3 regions of the Pseudomonas aestiva genome follow, and region 1 is predicted to be linked to each of the others. Evidence: predicted binding sites of a transcription regulator. Region 1 holds the regulator's gene; each other region holds the start of a gene.
The links. Region 1 encodes FliA, which starts transcription of late flagellar genes. Its sites were predicted from a motif close to CTAAAGTTTNNNNNNNNNNNGCCGNTAA; they were not measured.
Positions count from the first base shown of each region.

Region 2: AABM56_RS15820 (methyl-accepting chemotaxis protein) is a predicted target of FliA. The motif match lies at 4,994-5,021, and genes of this name have one in related genera.
Region 3: AABM56_RS21430 (methyl-accepting chemotaxis protein) is a predicted target of FliA. The motif match lies at 2,759-2,786, and genes of this name have one in related genera.

Region 1 covers NZ_CP150916.1:3,283,986-3,291,567, forward strand. The annotation lists gene AABM56_RS15245 (chemotaxis protein CheA) at 1-1,633, opposite strand, end outside; gene AABM56_RS15250 (protein phosphatase CheZ) at 1,660-2,448, opposite strand; gene AABM56_RS15255 (chemotaxis response regulator CheY) at 2,468-2,842, opposite strand; gene fliA (RNA polymerase sigma factor FliA) at 2,930-3,670, opposite strand; gene fleN (flagellar synthesis regulator FleN) at 3,667-4,497, opposite strand; gene flhF (flagellar biosynthesis protein FlhF) at 4,590-5,921, opposite strand; gene flhA (flagellar biosynthesis protein FlhA) at 5,932-7,582, opposite strand, start outside.
Region 2 covers NZ_CP150916.1:3,404,905-3,412,486, forward strand. The annotation lists gene AABM56_RS15800 (TRZ/ATZ family hydrolase) at 1-850, shown strand, start outside; gene ubiG (bifunctional 2-polyprenyl-6-hydroxyphenol methylase/3-demethylubiquinol 3-O-methyltransferase UbiG) at 883-1,581, shown strand; gene mupP (N-acetylmuramic acid 6-phosphate phosphatase MupP) at 1,585-2,256, shown strand; gene AABM56_RS15815 (YciK family oxidoreductase) at 2,265-2,999, shown strand; gene AABM56_RS15820 (methyl-accepting chemotaxis protein) at 3,009-4,961, opposite strand; gene AABM56_RS15825 (hypothetical protein) at 5,110-5,400, opposite strand; gene mnmH (tRNA 2-selenouridine(34) synthase MnmH) at 5,479-6,579, opposite strand; gene selD (selenide, water dikinase SelD) at 6,579-7,582, opposite strand, start outside.
Region 3 covers NZ_CP150916.1:4,619,369-4,626,950, forward strand. The annotation lists gene AABM56_RS21425 (IS4 family transposase) at 1-551, opposite strand, end outside; gene AABM56_RS21430 (methyl-accepting chemotaxis protein) at 679-2,649, opposite strand; gene AABM56_RS21435 (LysR substrate-binding domain-containing protein) at 2,809-3,738, opposite strand; gene AABM56_RS21440 (NorM family multidrug efflux MATE transporter) at 3,847-5,250, shown strand; gene AABM56_RS21445 (response regulator transcription factor) at 5,369-6,010, shown strand; gene AABM56_RS21450 (hybrid sensor histidine kinase/response regulator) at 6,003-7,582, opposite strand, start outside.

The DNA.
Region 1 (7,582 bases):
TCTCGGTCAGGCGATCGGCCGCGTCGCGGTCGAGCAGGCCTTTTTCCACGGCCTTGTTGCGCAGCAGATCCGCGTCCATGCCCTTGCCGTCATCGGAGATCGACAGGAGGATATGGTCGCCTTCCTGCTCGGCGGAGAGCACTACACGCCCCGCGCGGGACTTGCCGTTCTCTTCACGTTCGGCCGGTCCTTCGATGCCGTGGTCGACCGCGTTGCGCACCAAGTGCACCAGCGGATCGGCCAGGGCCTCGACGAGGTTCTTGTCCAGGTCGGTTTCTTCGCCGACCAGCTCCAGATTGATCTCTTTCTTCAGGCTGCGCGCCAGATCGCGGACCAGGCGCGGGAAGCGGCCGAAGACCTTCTTGATCGGCTGCATCCGCGTCTTCATGACCGAGGTCTGCAGATCGGCGGTGACCACGTCGAGATTGGACACGGCCTTGGCCATGGCCTCGTCGCCGCTGTTCAGGCCCAGACGCACCAGGCGGTTACGCACCAGTACCAGCTCGCCGACCATATTCATGATCTCGTCCAGCCGTGCGGTATCGACCCGCACGGTGGTCTCCGCCTCGCTGGTGGGACGTTCGGCGGGCGCTGCCGCTGCCGGCTTGGGCACCGCGGCCTCGGCAACCGGAGCCGGTTTCGGCGCGGGTGCAGGTGCAGGCTGAGGCGCAGCTACCGGTGCCGGCGCAGCAGCAGCAGGTGCGGCTACAGTGTCGGCAACTGCCGCGGGACCACTGAATCTGCCCTTGCCGTGCAATTCGTCGAGCAGGGATTCGAATTCGTCGTCGGTGATCTCGTCACCACCCGCCGCCGCCGGAGCCGCTGCAGCCGGGGCTGCTGCGGCCGGTGCCGCGGCCTCGTTCGCGACGAACTTGCCCTTGCCGTGCAATTCGTCCAGCAGGGCCTCGAATTCATCGTCGGTGATGTCATCACCGCTTGCGGCAACGGCAGCAGGCGCTGCGGCAGCAACCGGCGCAGCGGCCGGCGCGTCATGGAACTTGCCCTTGCCGTGCAACTGATCAAGCAGGGCTTCGAATTCGTCATCGGTGATGTCGTCACCACCGGCGGTCGCAGGCGCTGCCGCTGCCGCACTCGGCTCGCTACCCAGGGCATCGAGCAGATTCTGGAAATCGGCATCGCTCAATTCCGGCTCGGCAGCTGCAGCAGCAGCGGCGGGCGCCGGTGCCGCGACCACCGGAGTGGCAGCTACGGGCGCAGCCGCTACCGGCGCCGGTTCGCTGCCGGCCGGATCGGCCAGGCGGGCCAGCGCCGCCAGCAACTCGGGCGAGGCCGGGGTCGGCTCTTCGCGTTCCCGAACCTGACCAAACATCTCATTGACGGAATCCAGCGCCTGCAGCACCACATCCATCAGTTCGGCATCCACGCGGCGTTCGCCCTTGCGCAGGATGTCGAAAACGTTTTCCGCGATATGACAGCACTCGACCAGGGTATGGAGCTGCAGGAAACCGGCACCGCCCTTTACGGTATGGAAGCCACGAAAAATGGCGTTCAGCAGATCCATGTCATCCGGACGGCTTTCCAGCTCGACCAATTGTTCCGACAACTGTTCGAGAATCTCGCCGGCCTCTACCAGGAAATCCTGGAGGATCTCTTCATCGGCGTCGAAGCTCATTCCTGCACTCCCCAAGAGGGTCTGGGTCAGAAGCCCAGACTGGATAGAAGATCGTCGACGTCGACCTGAGCGGCCACGACGTCTTCACGCTTATCGGCATGAATCTGCGGACCTTCACCCTTCATCGTCTTTTCTTTTCGATTCTGTTCGATCAGCGCGCTGTGATCGTGACTGAAGCCGGTATAGCGATCGACCTGGCTGGCCATCATCACCAGCTTGACGAGGTCTTTCTCGATCTGCCCGACGAGATTGACCACGCGCTTGATCACCTGACCGGTAAGGTCCTGGTAGTCCTGCGCCAGGAGGATGTCGTTGAGCTTGGCCGACAGTTGTTCGGCACTGCTCTCGCTGTGGCTGAGGAAGGCATCGACGCGCTTGGCCAGCTCGCGGAATTCGTCCGCGCCCATTTCCCGGCGCATGAACTTCTTCCAGTCGGCATGCACGGCACGGGCTTCGTCGCCGAAGTTGCCCACCAGGGGCGCGCTCTCCTCCACCAGATCCATGGTTCGATTGGCGGCGTTCTCCGTCATCTTCACCACGTAGGAGAGACGATCGGTGGCATCGCTGATCTGGGAGACCTCTTCGCCGGCCATGCCGCGCGGATCGATCTCGAAGTTGACGATGGCGTTGTGCAACTCGCGGGTCAGCTTGCCGACTTCCTGGTAGAGCCCCCGGTCACGCAACTGGTTGAGTTCATTGATGACATGCACCGCCTGGGTGAAGTCGCCACTTTCCAGGCATTTCACCAGCTCCTGGGCGTGCTGTTTTAGATTCGACTCGAAGTCGCTGAAGCTGTTGGTGCCAAGCTGATCCATAACGTCCCCGCGGCTTTCTTCAGCCGTTCACCCGCTCGAAGATCTTGTCGATCTTTTCTTTCAGCACCTGGGCGGTGAAAGGCTTGACCACATAGCCATTCACGCCGGCCTGAGCGGCTTCGATGATCTGCTCACGCTTGGCCTCGGCGGTCACCATCAGCACCGGCAGGGTCTTCAGGCGCGCATCGGCGCGTACCTGGCGCAGCAGGTCGATGCCGGTCATGCCGGGCATGTTCCAGTCGGTGACGAGAAAATCGAAGTTGCCGCTCTGCAACATCGGCAGGGCGGTGTTGCCGTCGTCTGCTTCGGCGGTATTGGTGAATCCCAGATCGCGCAGCAAATTCTTGATGATGCGTCTCATCGTGGAAAAATCATCCACGATGAGGATTTTCATGTTCTTGTCCAAGTCGACCTCCGTCCTAATCCGCACACACGCCGCAAGGCGCGCCTAAGCAATCGTAGTAGCCTGAGTACCAGCCGGTTAACGCGAACGCCATTCCGCCAGCCGCGCCCGCAGGCGTGCCGCGCATTGACTGTGAAGTTGGCAGACGCGTGACTCGCTCACGCCCAGCACCTCGCCGATTTCCTTGAGGTTGAGTTCCTCGTCGTAATACAGCGAGAGCACCAGACGTTCACGCTCCGGAAGATTGGCGATGGCGTCGGCCAGGGCCTTGCGGAAGCGCTCGTCTTCCAGACCGCGACCGGGTTCGAGTTCATGCGAACCGCTCTCCTCGAGCCCATGCTCACCACCCTCCATGAGGTCGTCGAAACTGAACAGGCGACTCCCCATGGTGTCGCCAAGGATGCCGTAGTACTCATCCAGACTCAATTTAAGTTCGGCCGCGACTTCGGAATCTTTAGCGTCGCGACCCGTGCGCGCTTCCACGGCGCGAATGGCGTCGGTGACCATGCGCGTGTTGCGGTGCACCGAGCGCGGCGCCCAGTCGCCCTTGCGGACCTCGTCGAGCATGGCGCCGCGGATGCGGATGCCGGCGTAGGTCTCGAAGCTGGCGCCCTTGCCGGCGTCATATTTGCGCGAGGCCTCCAGCAGACCGATCATGCCGGCCTGCATCAGGTCCTCGACCTGCACGCTGGCCGGCAGACGCGCCAGGAGGTGGTAGGCGATGCGTTTCACCAACGGCGCGTAGCGGTTGATGAGTTGCTCCTGCTGGGTACGTTCCGAGGTTTTGCTGTACATGCGAAGCCCGCTGGATGCTGTCATGCGTGGGTACCGATGGCTGGTTGCACAAGGCGCTCGACAAAGAACTCGAGATGGCCGCGCGGATTGGCGGGCAACGGCCAGCCATCGACTCTCTGAGCTACCGCACGGAAGGCCAGCGAGGCCTTGGCACGCGGAAAGGCTTCGAACACGGGGCGCTGTTTCTGTACGGCTTTGCGCACCGCCTCGTCGAACGGAATGGCGCCCACATACTGCAGGGCGACATCCAGGAATCTGTCGGTCACCTTGGTCAGCTTAGCAAAGAGATTGCGACCTTCCTGGGGCGTCAGCGCCATGTTCGCCAGAACCCGGAAACGGGTGACGCCATGGTCGCGATTGAGCAGCTTGATCAGGGCGTAGGCATCGGTGATGGAGGTGGGCTCGTCGCACACCACCACCAGGACTTCTTGGGCGGCGCGAACGAAGCTGACCACCTGGTCGCCGATGCCGGCAGCGGTATCGACGATGAGCACATCGAGGTTCTCGCTGATGTCGCTGAAGGCCTGGATCAGACCGGCGTGCTGGGCCGGCGTCAGATTGACCATCGCCTGGGTGCCCGAGGCCGCCGGAACGATGCGGATGCCGCCCGGGCCGTGCAGCAGCACGTCGCGCAGCTCGCACTCGCCGGAGATGACGTCGGCCAGGGTGCGCTTGGGCGACAGGCCGAGCAGAACGTCGATGTTGGCGAGGCCCAGGTCGGCGTCGAGCAGCATGACGCGCCGCCCGATATCGGCCAGGGCCAAGGCCAGGTTGACCGACACATTGGTCTTGCCGACACCGCCTTTACCGCCCGTGACCGCTATGACTTGGACGGGATGCATGCTACCCATTGCCTGATACCTTTGATTGAAATCCGTCACACTTTAGACTAAGTGCATTTGGCGTGCCCAGGCATGCAATGCACCACTACCGTTCGTCTGCGCTAACCGGCGCGGCGGGCATTGCCTTGATACAGGCCGGCAAGCATGCCGGCCATGGTTTCTTCGCTCGGCTCCTCGGAGGCCTGCAGGCTCACCGCACGGCTCACCAGCTGGTGGCTGCGGGCCGGATGCAGGTCGTCCGGGATACGCGGGCCGTCGGCGATATAGGCCACCGGCAGACGCTGGCTGATGGCCAGGCCCAGGGCTTCGCCGAGGCTGGCGGCTTCGTCCAGCTTGGTCAGCACGCAGCCGCTCAGGCCGCAGCGCCGATAGCTGTGGTAGGCCGCCTTGAGCACCTGGCTCTGGCTGGTGACACCCAGTACCAGATAATTGCGAATCTTCAACTGGCGGTTGGCCAGGGCTTCGAGCTGCACCTTGAGCGCCGGATCATTGGCGGGCATGCCCGCGGTGTCGATCAGCACCAGGCGCTTGCGCGCCAGGGGTGCCAGCGCCTGGGCCAGGGACTGGCCGGGATCGACCAGGGTGACCGGCACGTCGAGGATGCGGCCGAGGGTCTTGATCTGCTCCTGGGCACCGATGCGGAAGCTGTCCATGCTGACCAGCGCCAGACTCTGGGGGCCGTACTTGAGCACGTAGTTGGCGGCGAGCTTGGCCAGGGTGGTGGTCTTGCCCATGCCGGCCGGACCGACGAAGGCGACAACACCGCCCTCCTCCAGGATCTTGGCGTCGGTGGTCTTGGCCAGCTGGGCGAAATTGGCCAGCAGCATGCGCCAGGCATGCCGCGGGTCCTGGATCTTGGCGACGCTGTCGAGCAGGTGGCGAGCCAGATCGGCGGGCAGGCCCATGCGCTGCAGACGGCGCCAGAGGCCGGCCTGTTGCGGACGGGTGGACTGCACCTGGGTCCAGGCCATGGAGCCAAGCTGGACTTCCAGCAGTTCACGCAGGCCACTGAGTTCGCTGCGCATGGCTTCCAGGGCGCGGCGGTCTTCCGGCGCGGCACTGGCGGCAGGCGCAGCGGCGGCGGTGGGCTGAGGGGCACGTGGCGGGGCGATCACCGGCTCGCGACGGCTGTCGGCGGCGCTGATGGCGCCCAGCAGCTGCTTGTCCTTCGGCGCGGCCGAGGGCACGCCCGGGGCGCGGATGCTGAGGTCGGCATGGGCCTGGGCGATCTTCGCATGGGTCTTGCGCAACTCCGCCTGCAGCTCCGCGTTGGGCGCGGCCGGTGCCGGAGCCTGGTAGTCCAGCGCCGCGGTCAGCTCGACCCCGCCGGCGACCCGGCGGTTGCTGAGGATGGCGGCATCCGGGCCCAGCTCGTCGCGTACCAACTTCATGGCTTGACGCATATCGGCAGCGAAGAAACGTTTGACTTGCATGATCTAGACCTCAGCCATTCTGGCCAACGGTAGCGACGATGGTGACCTGCTTGTTGTCCGGAATTTCCTGGTAGGCCAGTACACTCATGTTCGGTGCCGCCATCCGGGCGAAGCGGGACATCATCCCGCGGATCGCACCGGCCACCAGCAGCACCACTGGCTTACCCATCATTTCCTGACGCTGCGCTGCCTCGATAAGGGAACGCTGCAGTTTTTCAGCCATGCCAGGCTCGAGGAACATGCCGTCCTCGGCGCCTTGACCGGCCTTCTGCATACTACTTAGCAACATCTGTTCCAACCTTGGCTCAAGGGTGATAACAGGCAGCTCAGGCTCCATTCCCACGATGTTCTGGACGATCGCGCGGGACAGGGCGACCCGCACGGCACCCGCGATGGCGGCGGGATCTTGACTCCGCGGCCCGACGTTGGCGATGGCTTCGGCGATGGTACGGATGTCGCGGACCGGTACCTGCTCCTGCAGCAGCTGCTGGAGGATCTTGAGCAGGGTCGAGAGGGAGACGATGCCGGGCACCAGTTCCTCGGCCAGCTTGGGCGAACTCTTGGCCAGCACCTGCAGCAATTGCTGGACTTCCTCGTGACCGATCAGCTCGTGGGCGTGCTTGAAGAGCACCTGATTGAGGTGCGTGGCAACCACGGTGCTGGCATCGACCACGGTGTAGCCGAGGGATTGGGCCTGGTCGCGCTGGGTGACGTCGATCCAGACGGCCTCCAGACCGAATGCCGGATCCTTGGCGGCGACGCCGTTGAGGGAGCCGTAGACCTGACCGGGGTTGATGGCCAGTTCGCGATCCGGATAGATCTCGGCCTCGGCCACACTGACGCCCATCAAAGTCAGACGATAGGCGTTGGGCAGCAGGTCAAGGTTGTCGCGGATGTGCACCGACGGCATGAGGAAGCCGAGGTCCTGGGACAGCTTCTTGCGCACGCCCTTGATCCGCGCCAGCAGCTGGCCACCCTGGTTGCGATCGACCATGGGGATCAGCCGGTAGCCGACTTCCAGACCGACCATGTCCACCGGGGTCACGTCATCCCAGCCCAGCTCCTTGGCCTCGGCCGGACGCTGTACGGGGGCCAGGTCCTGCTGCTTCTTGGCTTCCACCTCGGCGGTCTGCTTGGCCTGGCGCTGGCGCTTGTAGATCAGCCAGGCACCGGCGGCGGCGCCACCGCCCAGGCCGAGGAACGGCAGGTGCGGCATGCCCGGGACCAGGCCCATGGCGATGATGATGAAGGCCGAGACTGCCAGCGCCTTGGGCGAGGCGAACATCTGACGATTGACCTGCTGGCCCATGTCCTCCGCCGAGGACACCCGGGTCACCATGATGGCAGCGGCGACCGACAGCAGCAGCGAAGGGACCTGGGCGACCAGGCCGTCACCGATGGTCAGCAGGGCGTAGATGCGCGCCGCTTCGCCGAACGGCAGACCGTGCTGGGCCATGCCGATGGCCATGCCGCCGATGAGGTTGATGAAGAGGATCAGCAGACCGGCGACGGCGTCACCGCGGACGAATTTGCTGGCACCGTCCATCGACCCGTAGAAGTCGGCTTCCTGGCCCACTTCGGTCCGACGCTTCTTGGCTTCGACCTGGTCGATTATGCCGGCATTGAGGTCGGCGTCGATGGCCATCTGCTTGCCGGGCATG
Region 2 (7,582 bases), 120 kb from region 1:
GATTCCCGGCGCCCGTACCGCCGACGACATGATCCGTCGCGGCCTGGAGCTGTTCGACGACATGAAGCTGCACGAGCGCATCAGCGTGGCCTTCGGCCCCCATGCGCCCTACACCGTGGCCGACGCCAAGCTCGAAGAGATCCTGGTGCTGGCCGAGCAGTTGCAGGCACCGATCCAGATGCACGTCCACGAGACCGCCTTCGAGGTAGAGCAGGCGCTGGAGCAGACCGGCGAGCGGCCGCTCAGCCGGCTACGGCGCTTGGGTCTGCTCGGCCCGCGTTTCCAGGCCGTGCACATGACCCAGGTGGACGACGAGGATCTGGAAAACCTGGTCGAAACCAACAGCCACGTCATCCACAGCCCCGAGTCCAACCTCAAGCTGGCCAGCGGCTTCTGCCCGGTGGAGCGCCTCTGGCAGGCCGGCGTCAACGTCGCCATCGGCACCGACGGCGCGGCCAGCAACAACGACCTCGATCTGCTCGGCGAGACCCGTACCGCGGCCCTGCTGGCCAAGGCCGTCGCTGGCTCGGCCACCGCCCTGGACGCCCATCGCGCGCTGCGCATGGCCACCCTGAACGGTGCCCGCGCCCTGGGCCTGGAGCGCTGCCTGGGCTCGCTGGAAATCGGCAAGGCGGCCGACCTGACCGCCGTCGACCTCAGCGGTCTCGCCCAGCAGCCGCTCTATGACCCCGTCTCGCAACTCATCTACGCCACCGGCCGCGATCGCGTCAGCGACGTCTGGGTCGGCGGCGTGCCGCTGCTGCGCCAGAGCGAACTCGTGCGCCTGGACGAGGCCGAACTCATAGCCAATGCGCAGCAGTGGGCCACCCGTATCCAGCAGGGCGCCTGACGCGCCCCGCTCCCTTGCCTCTGGAGAACACCATGTCCAACGTCGATAACGCCGAGATCGCCAAGTTCGAGGCCCTCGCCTACCGCTGGTGGGACCGCGAGAGCGAATTCAAGCCGCTGCACGACATCAACCCGCTGCGCGTCAACTGGATCGACCAGCACGCCGGTCTGGCCGGCAAGAAGGTGCTGGACGTCGGCTGCGGTGGCGGCATCCTCAGCGAAGCCATGGCCCAACGTGGTGCCCAGGTGACCGGCATCGACATGGCCGAGGCGCCCCTGGCGGTGGCCCGGCTGCACCAGCTGGAATCCGGCGTGCCGGTGGAATACATCCAGGAGACCACCGAGGACCACGCGCGCAAGCACGCCGGCACCTACGACGTGGTGACCTGCCTGGAGATGCTCGAACACGTGCCGGATCCCTCCTCGGTGATCAAGGCCTGCCACGACCTGGTCAAGCCGGGCGGTCAGGTGTTCTTCTCCACCATCAACCGCAATCCCAAGGCCTATCTGTTCGCCATCGTCGGTGCCGAATACGTGCTGCGCCTGCTGCCGCGCGGTACCCACGATTTCCGCAAGTTCATCCGCCCCTCGGAGCTGGGGGCCTGGGCTCGTGCGGCCGGCCTCAATCTGCGTGACGTCATCGGCCTCACCTACAACCCGCTGACCAAGAGATACAAGCTGGAAGGCGACGTGACGGTGAACTATATGGTGCGCACCCAGCGCGAGGACTAGGCCATGCGTCTGCAAGCGGTCCTTTTCGACATGGACGGCACCCTGCTGGACACGGCGCCGGATTTCATCGCCATCATCCAGGCCATGCGCCAGGACCAGGGCCTGGCAGCGGCCGACGAGGCCCGCCTGCGCGGCGTCATTTCCGGCGGTGCCAAGGCGATGATCCTGGCCGGCTTCGAGGTCGATCCGCTGGGCGCCGAACTCGAACCGCTGCGCCTGGAATTCCTCGAGCGCTACCAGACGCAGTGCGCGGTCCATACCCGGCTGTTCGACGGCATGGAAGAGATCCTGCGCGATCTAGACGCTGCCCGGCTGCGCTGGGGCGTGGTGACCAACAAGCCGGTGCGCTTCGCCGAGCCCATCATGCAGCGCCTGGGCCTGGCCGAGCGCTCGGCCTGCCTGGTCTGCCCGGACCACGTCACGCACAGCAAGCCGGACCCGGAGATGGTGGTGCTGGCCTGCCGGCAACTGGATGTCGATCCCCAGACCGCCCTGTTCATCGGCGACGACCTGCGCGACATCGAGTCGGGCCGCGCCGCCGGCAGCAAGACGGTGGCGGCGCGCTACGGCTACATCCATCCGGACGACCACCCCGAGCACTGGGGTGCCGACGCCATCATCGACCATCCGCTGGAATTGCGTGCGCTGCTCGATCGCGCACTGTGCGGCTGCTAGGGGTTCAGATGTTCGACTACCAGGCTCCGGCCGAGCTGCTCAAAGACCGTATCATCCTCGTCACCGGCGCCAGTCGCGGCATCGGCGCCGCCCTGGCCAAGGGCTGCGCCGCCCTGGGCGCGACCCTCATTCTCCAGGGCCGCGATGCCGCGGCGCTGGATCAGGTGCGCCAGGAGATCCAGGCCGGCGGCGGCCGGGCCGAGACTCTGGTGCTGGATCTCGAACAGGCCGATGCGGCGGCCTATGCCGCCGTCGCTGAGCGCCTGCAGCGATGTCATGGTCGTCTGGATGGACTGGTGCACAACGCCGGCCTGCTGGGGCCGCGGGTACTGCTGGGGCAGACGCCCGCCACGGCCCTGGCGCAGGTGCTGCAGGTCAATGTCCAGGCCGGCTTCGCCCTGACCCAGGCCCTGCTGCCCCTGCTCAAGGCTGCCGGTGAGGCCTCGGTGATCTTCACCTCCAGCAGTGTCGGTCGCAAGGGCCGGGCTGGCTGGGGCGCCTATTCGGTATCCAAGTTTGCCACCGAGGGCCTCATGCAGGTCTGGGCCGAGGAGCTTGGAGAAGCCGGTATCCGGGTCAACAGCGTCAACCCGGGCGGTACCCGTACCGCCATGCGCGCGGCGGCCTATCCCGAGGAGGACCCGGCCCGGGTGCCTGCGGCGGACGCCATCCTGCCGGTCTATCTCTATCTGCTTGGCCCGGCCAGCCAGGGCACTACCGGCCAGGCGCTCAACGCTCAGTAACAGCGCCGGTCAGACGTGGAAGCGCTGCACCAGGCGCGAGAGTTCGTCACCCAGCTCGGCCAGCTCGCGGCTGGCCGAGGCCGTCGCCGCCATCGCCTGACTGGATTGATCGGCGCCGTCGCGAATGCGCGTCACATTGACCGCGACCTCTTCGGCCACCCCACGCTGCTGGACCGCCGCCGCGGCGATCTGCTGATTCTTCTGCTGGATGCTGGCCACCGCCGTGGCGATACCGGCAAAGGCGCGCCGCGTATCACCGGCACTGCCCAGGGTCCCGGCCAGCAGGGTCTCGCTCTGCTGCATCCGCGCGACCGCCTCGCCACTGCCCTTCTGCAGCACCACGATGAGTTGTTCGATCTCGACGCTCGACTGCTGGGTACGGCGCGCCAGGGCGCGGACCTCGTCGGCGACCACGGCGAAGCCGCGACCCTGTTCCCCGGCGCGCGCCGCCTCGATGGCCGCGTTGAGCGCCAGCAGATTGGTCTGCTCGGCCACCGCCTTGATCACGTCGAGCACGCTGCTGATCGCCTGGCTGTCGTGGGACACGCCCTGGAGCCGCTCGGCAGCGGCGCGAACGTCCACCCCCAGGGTCTCGATACCGGCCAGGCTGCGGCCGATCACCGCCTGGCCATCGCTGACCTGGCGTTCGGCCTGATCGCCGGCACCGGCAGCGGCCTCGGCGTCCGCGGCGACCCCCTGGGCCGTGGCGGCCAGTTCGGCCATGGCCGCGGCCACCTGATCGGTTTCCTCCCGCTGGCGGGTCACGCCCAGCTGCGCCTCGCGCGCCTGCTCGGCCAGGGCAGCCGCGGACTGGCCGAGTCGGCCGATACCGTTCTGCAACTGCAGGACCATGCCGCGCAGTGCCGCCACCATGCTGGCGCTGGATCTCTGCAGCTGACCGATCTCGTCGCCCCGATCCACCGTCAATTCGACGTCCAGCTGACCCTGGGCGATGCGTTCGGCAGCGGCGATCACCTTGCGCAGCGGCCGGACAATGGCCAGGGTGATGATCAGCGCGGCCAGGGCGCCGACGATCAACGCCAGCAGGGCCACGCCACCGATGGTCAGCAGCCGCTTGGTCATCATCGCCTGCAGTTCGACTTCCTGTTGGCCGTAGAGGGCATCAACCCGCTGCACGGCGGTCTCGGCCAGGCTGGTCATGCGCGCGCCGGCGGCCTGCTCCTGGGCCATGGCGGCGGCATAGTCGCCCAGGCGGCGGATGAATTCCTTGATGTTGGTGGAGACGTCCTGGATGACCGAGGAATAGGCCGGATCGCTCAGTTGCGGCTCTACCTTGGCCAACAGCTCCAATGCGGCACTGGCCGACGGCAGCGGCTGATTGTCCACCGTGCTCTTGCTCGCCCGCGCCTGGGCTTCGTCGAGGCTCTTGAGCATCAGGCGATAGAGTTCGCCGACCTGTTGCGACAGGGTCAGGAGTTCGGCGCCCTGCTTGCCACCGGAGTCCTTGAGGGCATAGGCACCGTCATCCAGCAGGCCGGACTGGAGGATGTCCAGGCTGTTGGCCGCGCCCTCCACGAGGAAGGCCGCCCCTTCCATCGCTAGACGGCGTGAGGTGTTGAGGCGCTCATAGTCGGCGAAGGCGGCGCCATAGGCCTGGGTGGCCGCGCGGGCGGCGTCGATATCGGCCGCGTTGGCACTGCCCACCTCGGTCGCGAGCTGCCCCAGGTGATCGAGTACCGCCGGCAGCGCCTGCCGCAGGTGCTCGGCCTGGGTGGCCTCGCCGCTGAGGCGAAAACCCTGCTCCAGGGCGCGGAGCTGCATCACCTGCCGGTTGACCGCGGCCATGTCGCGCAGGGAACCGAAGCGATGTTCCACGTCCTTGAGCGCGAGCCCGCCCTGCAAGGCCACCACCAGGGTCAGCAGCAGCACCAGGCCAAAGCCCACGGCCAGTTTGGTCGCGGTTCGCCAATTGGCCAGGCGATAGCGGGCAATCCCTTTCATACGGCACCCCAACGGAATGAGTTCTACCGACGCTGTCGTCCGCAGAAGCCGATTCTTGAGGGGCTGGGGGCTAACGGACCGCTATCCGTCGCACGCGGTTATGCCGACGTCGCTTTGGATGGCGGCCGTTTGCCAGCCGCACGACCGATCAACGACCGGCGCGGGACTCGCGAATATAGAAGCTCGCCTTTTCGGCATTCTTCACGCAGCCGGTGTAGGCCTCGACCTGCTGTTGCGTCTTGGCGGTGGACAGCAGCGCCAGCGCCTTGGAATAGCTCACCGTACCGGAAAAGCCTTCGGCCTTGGCCAGGTCGAGCTCCTGCCAGGCAGAACGGGTCTGGGCGGCGCAGCTATCGCGATTGACCACCTTGCCCGAGCACCCTGCGAGTACCACGGCAGCCAAGGTGGCGGCCAGAACAGGAACCAGTTTCGCTTTCATCTCTTTGTTTCCTTGCGACCTGCAGCCGGCCGGAACGGCCGGATAACCGCAGCGTAGACCGCCAAGCGCGGAGGCTGTTCAGCGCCGGTCGCGCAGAAATTCGACCACGGTGGCCTGATCGCCACTGAAGATCACCCGGGAGTCCTTGCTCTCGCGCTGATAGGCGTACATGGGGTCGTAGTATTCCGCCAGCAGTCCCTCGATCCAGCCACGATGGACCGCGACGTCGCCCGAGCGCTCCTGCTCCGCCAGGGCCTCTTCAAGAATGGCCGACAGGCGCTGGAAGCGTTCCCCGCCCAGACGCTTGGCGATACCGGAAAGACTCTTGCGCAACTGCTCGGCGAACAGCGCGAAGCCCTGCTCGGGGCCGTGCAGGCCGATGAATTCCGCCGCCAGGTCGATGACATAGTCGCGCAGGATGCGCTCGATGCGGTTTTCCCGGCTGTCCTCCAGCCAGACCAAGGGGTACTGCTGCATGCCCTGGTGCAATTCCAGCGGCAGGGAGCAGCGACCGACCAGGCGCGACTCGTCTTCCAGCACGAATTGCGCCTGCCCTGCATGGCGACGCCGCAGCAGGTCGATGGCCAGGCTGTTCTCGAAATCGATCTGCCCCGGCTGCGGCGTGGCGCGCTTGCCGAAGCTGGAGCCCCGGTGGTTGGCGTGGCCTTCGAGATCGACGGCGTTGTCGAGCTGGGCCACCACTTCGGTCTTGCCAGTGCCGGTCATGCCGCCCACCACCACGAAGCCGCACTCGGCGAGCGCCTGCTGCAGCGTGTCGATGAGGAAGGTGCGCATGGCCTTGTAGCCCCCTACCACCCGCGGATAGGCGATACCGGCTTCGCTGCGCAGCCATTCCTGGCTGATCTGCGAGCGCAAGCCGCCACGGAAGCAATAGAGATAGCCCTCGGGATGCGCCTGGGCGAAGTCGGCCCAGGCCTGGATGCGCGCCTCCTTCACTGTCCCGGACACCAGCTGATGACCCAGTTGCAACGCCGCCTGCTGACCCTGCTGCTTGTAGCGGGTACCGACGCGCTGGCGTTCCAGGTCATTCATCAGCGGCAGATTGGTCGCCTGGGGAAAGGCGCCCTTGCCGAACTCCACGGGGGCGCGGACATCGACCAGGGGAATATCGCTCAGGAACAGCGCCTGCAGGTCGCGGGCATCCTCACGCTGGCTCATCAGGCCACCTCGACCGCATGGGCGCGCCGGTCCACCAGTTGCCCTATGGGTTGCAGGGCCAGGCCCAGTTCCGCGGCGACGGCGAGAAATTCCGCCTCGCCCTCGGGCGCCACGGCCACCAGCAGGCCGCCGCTGGTCTGGGGATCGCACAGCAGTTGGCGGCGGTCTTCGGCCAGCGGGGCGATGCGGCTGCCGTAGCTGTCGAAGTTGCGCTCGGTACCGCCGGGCACGCAGCCCTGCTGGAGGTAGAACTCCACCCCTTCGAGGCGGGGGATGGCAGCGAAGTCGAGTTCGGCGGTGAGGCCACTGCCGTCGGCCATCTCCACCAGGTGGCCGAGCAGGCCGAAGCCGGTGACGTCGGTCATCGCCGTGACCCCGGCCAGGCGGCCGAAGCGACTGCCAGGGCGATTGAGCTGGCACATGGTGTCGCGCGCCAGATGGCGATCCTCGGGCCGCAGCAGGGCGCGCTTCTCGGCGGTGGTAAGGATGCCGATGCCCAGCGGCTTGGTCAGATAGAGGCGACTGCCCAGGGTCGCGGTGTCGTTGCGCTTGAGATGGCGCTTTTCCACGATCCCGGTGACGGCCAGGCCGAAGATCGGCTCGGGGGCGTCGATGGAATGACCGCCGGCCAGGGGAATGCCGGCCTCGTCGCAGACCCGCCGCCCCCCGGCGATGACCTCGCGCGCCACTTCCGGCGGCAGCACGTTGACCGGCCAGCCGAGAATGGCGATGGCCAGCAGCGGATCGCCACCCATGGCGTAGATGTCGCTGATGGCATTGGTGGCGGCGATGCGGCCGAAATCGAAGGGGTCATCGACGATGGGCATGAAGAAATCGGTGGTGGAGACCACCCCGCGCTCGTCATCCAGGCCATAGACCGCCGCGTCGTCGCGCGAGGCATTGCCCACCCACAGCCGTGGATCCAGGTGCTGGGCGCCGCTGCCGGCCAGGATGGTCTCCAGGGTCTTGGGGGCGATCTTGCAGCCACAACCGGCACCGTGGC
Region 3 (7,582 bases), 1.3 Mb from region 1:
GCGTCGAAGGCGCTGCTTACCAGCAAATGGCTGGTCAGTTCCATCTGGCACACCATGCGGATCTGGGGAAATCCTCCATCACCGTACTGATTGATCGCCGAGCCGTAGCGCTCGCGATTTTCGAGCGTGTCCGGAGCGCGCCAGACCACGCCGTCCACACCGAGCAAGCGCAGCCCCTGCCAGCCTGGATGTTCGGCCGTCTCATGCCAGCGCTGTTGGGTCAGTTGAAACACCTCCCGTACAGCGTCGCTTCCCAATCGCTGACGGCCTTGCACCACCGCGCTGGGCGCTACCAATGGCTTCTGACCGGGCAGCATGATGTCCAGTTGGTTGACCACATCCCAGGCCGACAGGCGACGAAACAGGGCCAGGCCGATGACGCACCAGAGCATGGATTCCAGCGGCAGCCTGCGTTTGCGTAGGGTAGCGACTCCGGCCGTTTCCAGGGCGGTCTTGACCAGCTCAGGATCGAGCAGTTCGCCCAGGGCCTCCAGTGTCTGTGTGGCCGAAGAGAGCTCGCGAGTCATTTCCAAGGCTTGAGCAATACGCATAAAAAATCCGGTGCTTGAGGAATCAAGCACCGGATTCTGTGCGACGACAGTCAGGCGTCAAGGTGAAGCTCTTAACTGACTGGCATTAGGCCTGAGCCTCCCTTTCGCTGCTGCCGGAACGCGCCGGTCAGCTGAACCGACCGACCTCGGCACTCAGGTCTTCCGCCAGATGACGCAGCTCGCCAGCGGTACCGGCCAGCACCTCGGCGGCATCGCGCTGGGCGGCGTTGTCCACGGCGATCGCCTGGATGTTGCGACTCAGGGCGGTGGCTGTGGTGCTCTGCTCGGCGGTGGCCTGGGCGATGCCGGAGAATTGCTCCACCGCCTCGGCGACCTGCTGGTCGATGCTGCGCAGCGCCTGGGCCACGTCGGCGTTGCGCGCCAGGCCCTGTTCCATCAGGCGATTGCCTTCGTCGATGGCGCCCATGGCACGCTGGGTCTCGCCCTGCACCGCGCCGATCATCTGCGAGATCTCGCGGGTGGCCTCGCTGGTGCGACCGGCCAATTGCCGGACTTCATCGGCGACCACGGCGAAGCCGCGGCCCTGCTCGCCGGCCCGGGCCGCTTCGATGGCGGCGTTGAGCGCCAGCAGGTTGGTCTGCTCGGCGATCCCGCTGATGACGCCGATGATGCCGCCAATCTGCTGGGAGCGGCCGTCCAGGCCCTTGATGAGTTCGGCGGTGCTGGCCAGGGAATCGGCGATCTGCTCCAGGGCGCCCGAGGCGCCCTGCATGGCCTGAGTCCCGGTGCGGGTCTGCTGGGCGTTTTCCTGCACCAGGCGTTCGGTGCGCTGCATGCCGTCGGCGATGTTCTGGGCGGTGGCGCTGAATTCCTCCACGGCGCTGGCCATGCTATCGATCTGGCTGGACTGCTCGGCGGAGCGTCTCAGGGTCTGGTCGGAGAGCTGGCTCAGTTGCTGGGAACGCTCGGTGACCGCGCGCGAAGAGCCACGGACCTGCTCGACGGTGGAGGCCAGGGCATCGGCCATCTGGTTGAAGCTCTGGGCGAGTTCGCCGATCTCGTCCTGGCTGCGCGCTTCGACGCGCACGCTGAGCTGACCGCGACCCAGGGCCTGGGCCCGCTCCACCAGTTGGCCCAGCGGCCTCAGCTTGTGGCGCAGCAGGACGACCGAGGCGAGTACCGCCAGCACCAGGGCGATCAGGCTGCCGATGGCCAGGCGCAGACCCACGGCGTGCACCGGGGCGTCCAGCTCGGCCTTGGGCAGGGTGGCAACCACGGTCCAGCCTTCGCCGGCGACCGGCGCGCTGACGCTGAGGAAGTCTTCATTGCCGTCCTGCCAGGTGTGTTCGCGCTGCTTGGGGTCGCTCTTGAGCGCGGCGAGCAGTTCGTCATTCTTTTTCGCATTGGCCGGCGGCACCAGCCAGTTGCCCTGCTCGTCGAGCAGGGCCAGGGAGCCGGTCTCGCCGATGCGCAGCTGGGTCAGCTGGGCCAGCTGCTGGGCCTGGGCGTCGGTGTAGTCGAAGCCGACGAAGAGCACGGCGATGACCTTGCCGCCGCCGTCGCGGACCGGGGTGTACTGGGTCATGTAGGAGCGTCCGAACAGCTGGGCGCGCCCGACGTAGTTCTGACCCTGCAGCAATCCGGCATAGGCCGGGTGCTTGCGATCGAGCTGGGTACCGATGGCGCGGCTGCCGTCCTGCTTCTTCAGCGAGGTGGTGATACGGGTAAAGTCGTCGCCATCGCGGACGAAGATGGTGGCGACGCCACCGGTCAGCCGGGTGAAGTCGTCGACCTGGCTGAAGTCGCTGTTCAGCGCCTGACCGGCGAACAGCAGGGCGGGGGCCGTGGCGCTGCCCAGGGGCAGTCGCTCGCCGGCCAGGCTCAGGCCGCCATCGAAGCGGCGCTCGAACAGGTTGGCCAGCCGTTGGGTGCTGATCTTCAGGGTGCTGAGAAAGGTCTGCTGCTGATCGGAGAGCAGCCGGGCCTCGCTACCCAGGTGCTTGCGCTGGGTGCCTTCGATGGACACGCTCAAGGCATGCAGGGCGAACAGACAGCTGCCGGCGATCACGACAATCAGTACCAGACTGAGGGCCAAGGCAAGTTGTCGGGCGATACTACGACGCGGGGAAATGACCATGGGGGCTCCAAAGCGCCTACATCCCTGTAGGGCAGTACGAATTTGAGGGCAAGGGCGGTATCAGGGACCGACCGCTCTAGGGCGGTCTTCTTGGCGGTTGACTTTTATTTTATCGGCAGAGGTACGATGAACTAAAGCGAATGACAGCAGTCTGGCGCCTTATTTATGGCGGACGACCTCTGGAAGGCTTTGGGATGCCACTTCCCGCTGCAGGAAATCAGCCAGCTGGCGAAGGCGCGCCTGCCCCCGGCGATTGCGCGGCCAGACCAGGTAATAGGCATCACCGCTGGCCACCGCCTCGGGCCAGGGCAAGGCAATGAGTCCGGCTGCCACGTCTTCGGCGAGCATCACCAGATCGCCGATGGAAACCCCGTAGCCACGCGCGGCAGCGGCCATGCCCAGCTCCAGGGTGTCGAACACCTGGCCACCACTCAGGGGCACCGCCTGGGTCAGGCCCATGGCCTGCAGCCAGCGGCGCCAGTCGCGGCGGTCGAAGGTGGGATGCAGCAGTTCTTCCCTCTGCAGTCGCGCCAGGTCCCAGGCGCCCTCCCGGGCGGCAGCCGGCGAGCAGACCGGCACCAGCCACTCCTCGAACAGCGGCACCACCTCCCAGTCCACCGGGAAGCGGCCGTCGCCGAGCAGTACCGCGCAATCGAAGGGCTCATGGACGAAGTCGACCCGGTCACTGGCCATCCAGACGCTGGTGAGCTGGATGTCCAGTTGCGGACTGAGCTGGCGAAAGCGCGCCAGACGCGCCAGCAGCCAGCGCAGCGACAGGGTGGTGGGCGCCTTGAGTCTCAGGGTGCCCTCGGCCACGGCGAGATTGCCGCAGGCCCGCGCCAGAGCCTCGAAGCCCTCGCTCAGCCCCGGCAAGAGCAGCTTGCCGGGCTCGGTCAGCGCCAGCTGACGCCCGGCGCGCTCGAACAGGCGGCAGCCAAAGGTCTCTTCCAGCGTCCGCACATGGCGACTGACCGCACTCTGGGTCAGCGACAACTCCTGGGCCGCGCGGGTGAAGGAGCCGTGGCGAGCGGCGGCCTCGAAGGCGCGCAGGGCATACAGCGGCGGCAGACGCGAGGGGTGCTCGGGCATGACTCAGACTCATGGATGGCATGGTTATTTTCCGATTGTGGGCGGCGCGCCCGCATCCAACAATGAGTTCTTGTCAAACATCGGCCACCTGCTCAGCGAGATCCACCCATGTCTCTGCCGCGTCTCGAACTGCTCGCGCTGTTGCGTCTCGCCCTGCCCCTGATCGGTGCGCAGCTGGCCTATGTGGCCATGGTCTTCACCGACACCCTGATGATGGGCCGCCTGGGCCCGGCAGCCCTGGCCGGTGGCGGCCTGGGAGCGGCGGTCTACTCCTTCGTCTCGGTGATCTGCGTGGGCGTGATCACCGCGGTGGCCAATCTGGCGGCGCTGCGCCGGGGTGCGGGGGATACCGAAGGGGTGGCGGCGGTCACTGCGGCCGGGATCTGGATCGCCGGGGTGCTGGCGCTGCTGGCCGGTACCCTGCTGTGGCATATCGAACCCCTGCTGGCCCTGGCCGGCCAGCCCGAAGAGAGTCGTCAGGCGGCCGGCGTCTTCCTGCGTTGCCTGGCCTTCGCCCTGCCCGGCCATCTGCTGTTCATGACCCTGCGCGGCTTCACCAGCGCTCTGGACCGCCCCGGACCGGTGCTGACCATCGTGCTCGGCGCGGCGCTGCTCAATGCCCTGTTCAACCTGGCGCTGCTGCACGGCTGGGGCGGCCTGCCGCAACCCGGGCTGCCGGGCATCGGCGCGGTGACTGCGGTGGTGATGAATGGCGCGGCCCTGGGCCTGGCGTTGTATATCGCCCGCCATCCGGCCTATGCCGCCTATCCCCTGCGTCGCTATCTGCGCCGTCCGGATCGCCGTGCCCTCGCCGACACCCTCGGCCAGGGCCTGGCGATCAGTGGCACCTATGCGGTGGAAGCCTGCCTGTTCCTGTCGGCGGCGCTGTGCATGGGCGCCCTGGGCGCCACGGCGCTGGCGGCCCATCAGATCGCCAATCAGCTGGTGTACCTGGTGTTCATGTTGCCCGCCGGACTCTCCTATGCCACCAGCATCCGCATCGGCCAGCACCAGGGCGCCGGGCGGCCGCGCGAAGCCCTGCTGGTGGGGCGACTGGCCATCGGCGGCGGCGCCCTGGTGATGCTGGGCATCGCCCTGCTGTTCTGGAGCTTTCCCGGCTGGCTGGTGAGGCTGTTCCTGGCGGATGCGCAGAGCCCTGTGGCGGAGCTGGCACGCCAGCTGGTGCTGATCGCGGCGGTGTTCGTCATCTTCGACGGTACCCAGAGCATCGCCCAGGGTGCGCTGCGGGGTATCCGCCAGGCACGCCTGGGCTTCTACGGCGGATTGCTCTGCTACTGCCTGATCGGCGCCAGTGGTGCCTGGCTGCTGGGCGTCCAGCTGGGTATCGGCCCCCATGGCGTCTGGTGGGGTCTGGCATTCGGACTGGCCTGTGCGGCGCTGCTGCTGACCGGTGCCTTCGAGTGGCTGATGCGGCGGAAGCTGGGCGCGGGCGCTGCGGAGGCTGCGCCGGAGCCGCTGGCCGCGCCGCGCGGCCTGGCGCAAAACGGCTGAGCGCCGCGGCGGCCCAAGCGTTTTACCAAGTGGTCCACTTCTGACCGCTGCGCTAGACTAAAGGCTTTGGGCCACCCCGGCGTTGCGACCGGTGTTCCGGGCCCCAGGATAGCCAGAGATGCAACGTTTCATCGTCGCCGACGACCATCCGCTGTTTCGTGAAGGCCTGGTGCGCATTCTGCGCCAGCTGCAGCCACAGGCGCAGGTGGATCAGGCCGACAGCCTGCATCAGGTCCTGGAACTGGCGCGCCAGGGTGAGCCGCCCAGCGGGCTGCTGCTGGACCTGCTCTATCCTGGCCAGGACCTGAGCTTTTCGCTGCGCGCCCTGCGCCAGGAATTCAAGCGCAGCACCCTGATCGTGGTCTCGATGCTGGAAGACGCCACGGTGATCGAACATATCCTGGCAGCCGGTGTGGACGGCTTCATCGGCAAGGCGCTACCGCCGGCGGCCATGGCCGAGGCGATCGCCGACTGCCTCGCCGGACAACCTGTGGTGCGCTATGCCATGCCGAGCCTGGCCCCGGTCAACCTGACGCCTGATAACCGGGTGCAGGGGCTGACGCCGCGGCAACTGGAGGTGCTCGGCCTGATCACCCAGGGCCTGAGCAACAAGGAGATCGCCCGGATCCTGGCCATCTCGCCCTTTACCGTGCGCATCCATGTCTCCGCTCTGCTGCGTACCCTGGGCGTCAGCAGCCGCGCAGCGGCGGCCGCCTTCGGCGCCAAGGCCGGCCTTGGCTCCCAGCGCTCACTCAGCTAGCCGCGACGCGAAAGGCCAGCAGCAGGGCGCGCAATTCCGCCGGTCGCACCGGCTTGGCCAGCACCGGGATCTCGGCGTCGCCCAGCGCCTGCTGGACCTGGGGAATGTCATGACCGGTCACCACGATGGCCGGGATGCGCCGACCCTGCAGCCGATTGAGATAGGCGATGCAGTCGGCACCCGAGGCGCTGCGATCCAGATCGAAATCGGTGATCACCAGGTCGCAACTCACGGCGCCGGAGGGGATGCTGGTGGCAGTGGTGACCTCGCAGCCCCAGCTGCGCAACAGGGTCGCGGTGGCCAGCAGCACATTGGCGTCGTCTTCGATGAGCAGGATCCGCCAGCCGGCGAGCAGGTGCTGGGGGCCGCTCACCGGCCGTGGGCGCGCCTCCAGCGGCAGGGTGGCCAGCGGCAGACCCTGGAGCGCGACCGCGGTACCGCGGCCAGGGTGCGAACGTATGATTAGCCGCAACTCGAGCAGGGTGGCGATGCGTTGCACGATGGACAACCCCAGGCCGACCCCCTCGATGTCGCGATCGCGCGTCTCGCGCACCCGATAGAATTCCTCGCACAGGTGCGGCAGGTGCTCGGCGGCGATACCCGGCCCCTGGTCGTAGACCACCAGGGCGAGCCGGCCCTGGTGGCGGCGCACCGCCAGCAGCAGGGGCTTGCCCGGGGCGTACTTGAGGGCGTTGGACAGCAGATTCTGCAGCGAGGTGAGCAGCAGCGCCGGGTCGCTGTAGACCTGCAGGTCACAGGCGCGCCAGCGGATCTCCACCCCGGCCCAGCGCGCCGCCTCGGCGTTCTGCCGCACCAGGTCGCCGAACAGGGTATCCAGATCGACCACCGTGCGCCGCGGACTGACCTGCTTCTGATCGAGGGTGTAGATGTCCAGCAGCGAACGGAACAGCTGCTCGACGCCGAGCAGCGAGCGGTCGATGTTGTCGACCAGCCGCTCCTGATCGGCGCTCAGCTGGCCATTGCGCAGGCAGGCGGTGAACAGGCCGATGGAGTGGATCGGCTGGCGCAGGTCGTGGCTGGCCTGGGCCAGGAAGCGCGCCTTGGCCAGGTTGGCCGCCTGGGTCTCGTGCAGCGAATCCTGGATGCGGGTCAGCAGAAAATACACGTAGCCGGGCACCAGCAACGCGGTCACCAGCATCATCAGGGCCACCGTGGGATAGCGCTGCAGGAAGGGCATCCCGGCGATGATGGCGGTCAGGGCGGTCAGCGACAGCCCGGTGGCCAGCAGCAGGTAGCCGCGCCCATAGCGCAGGCCGTTGCCCACCGTGACCCAGAGCAGCACGCCGAACAGTGGCAGCAGGGCCTCGCCGCTGGTGATGGAGGAAAAGGTGATGGCGCTGAAGTCCAGGCTCATGGCCAGCAGGCGCCGCCAGGGCTTCACTCCCGGCCGCCGGCGGATCTCGAAGAACAGGCCGACGGCCAGCACGGCGAACAGGGCGTAGCACAGCAGGTTGGCCAGCAGGATGGCGGTATCGAACAGCCCCCAGGCCCAGGCGCCGGTGATGTAGGCCGAGGCCGGCAGGATGAAGGCCAAACGGACCTTGGCCTGGC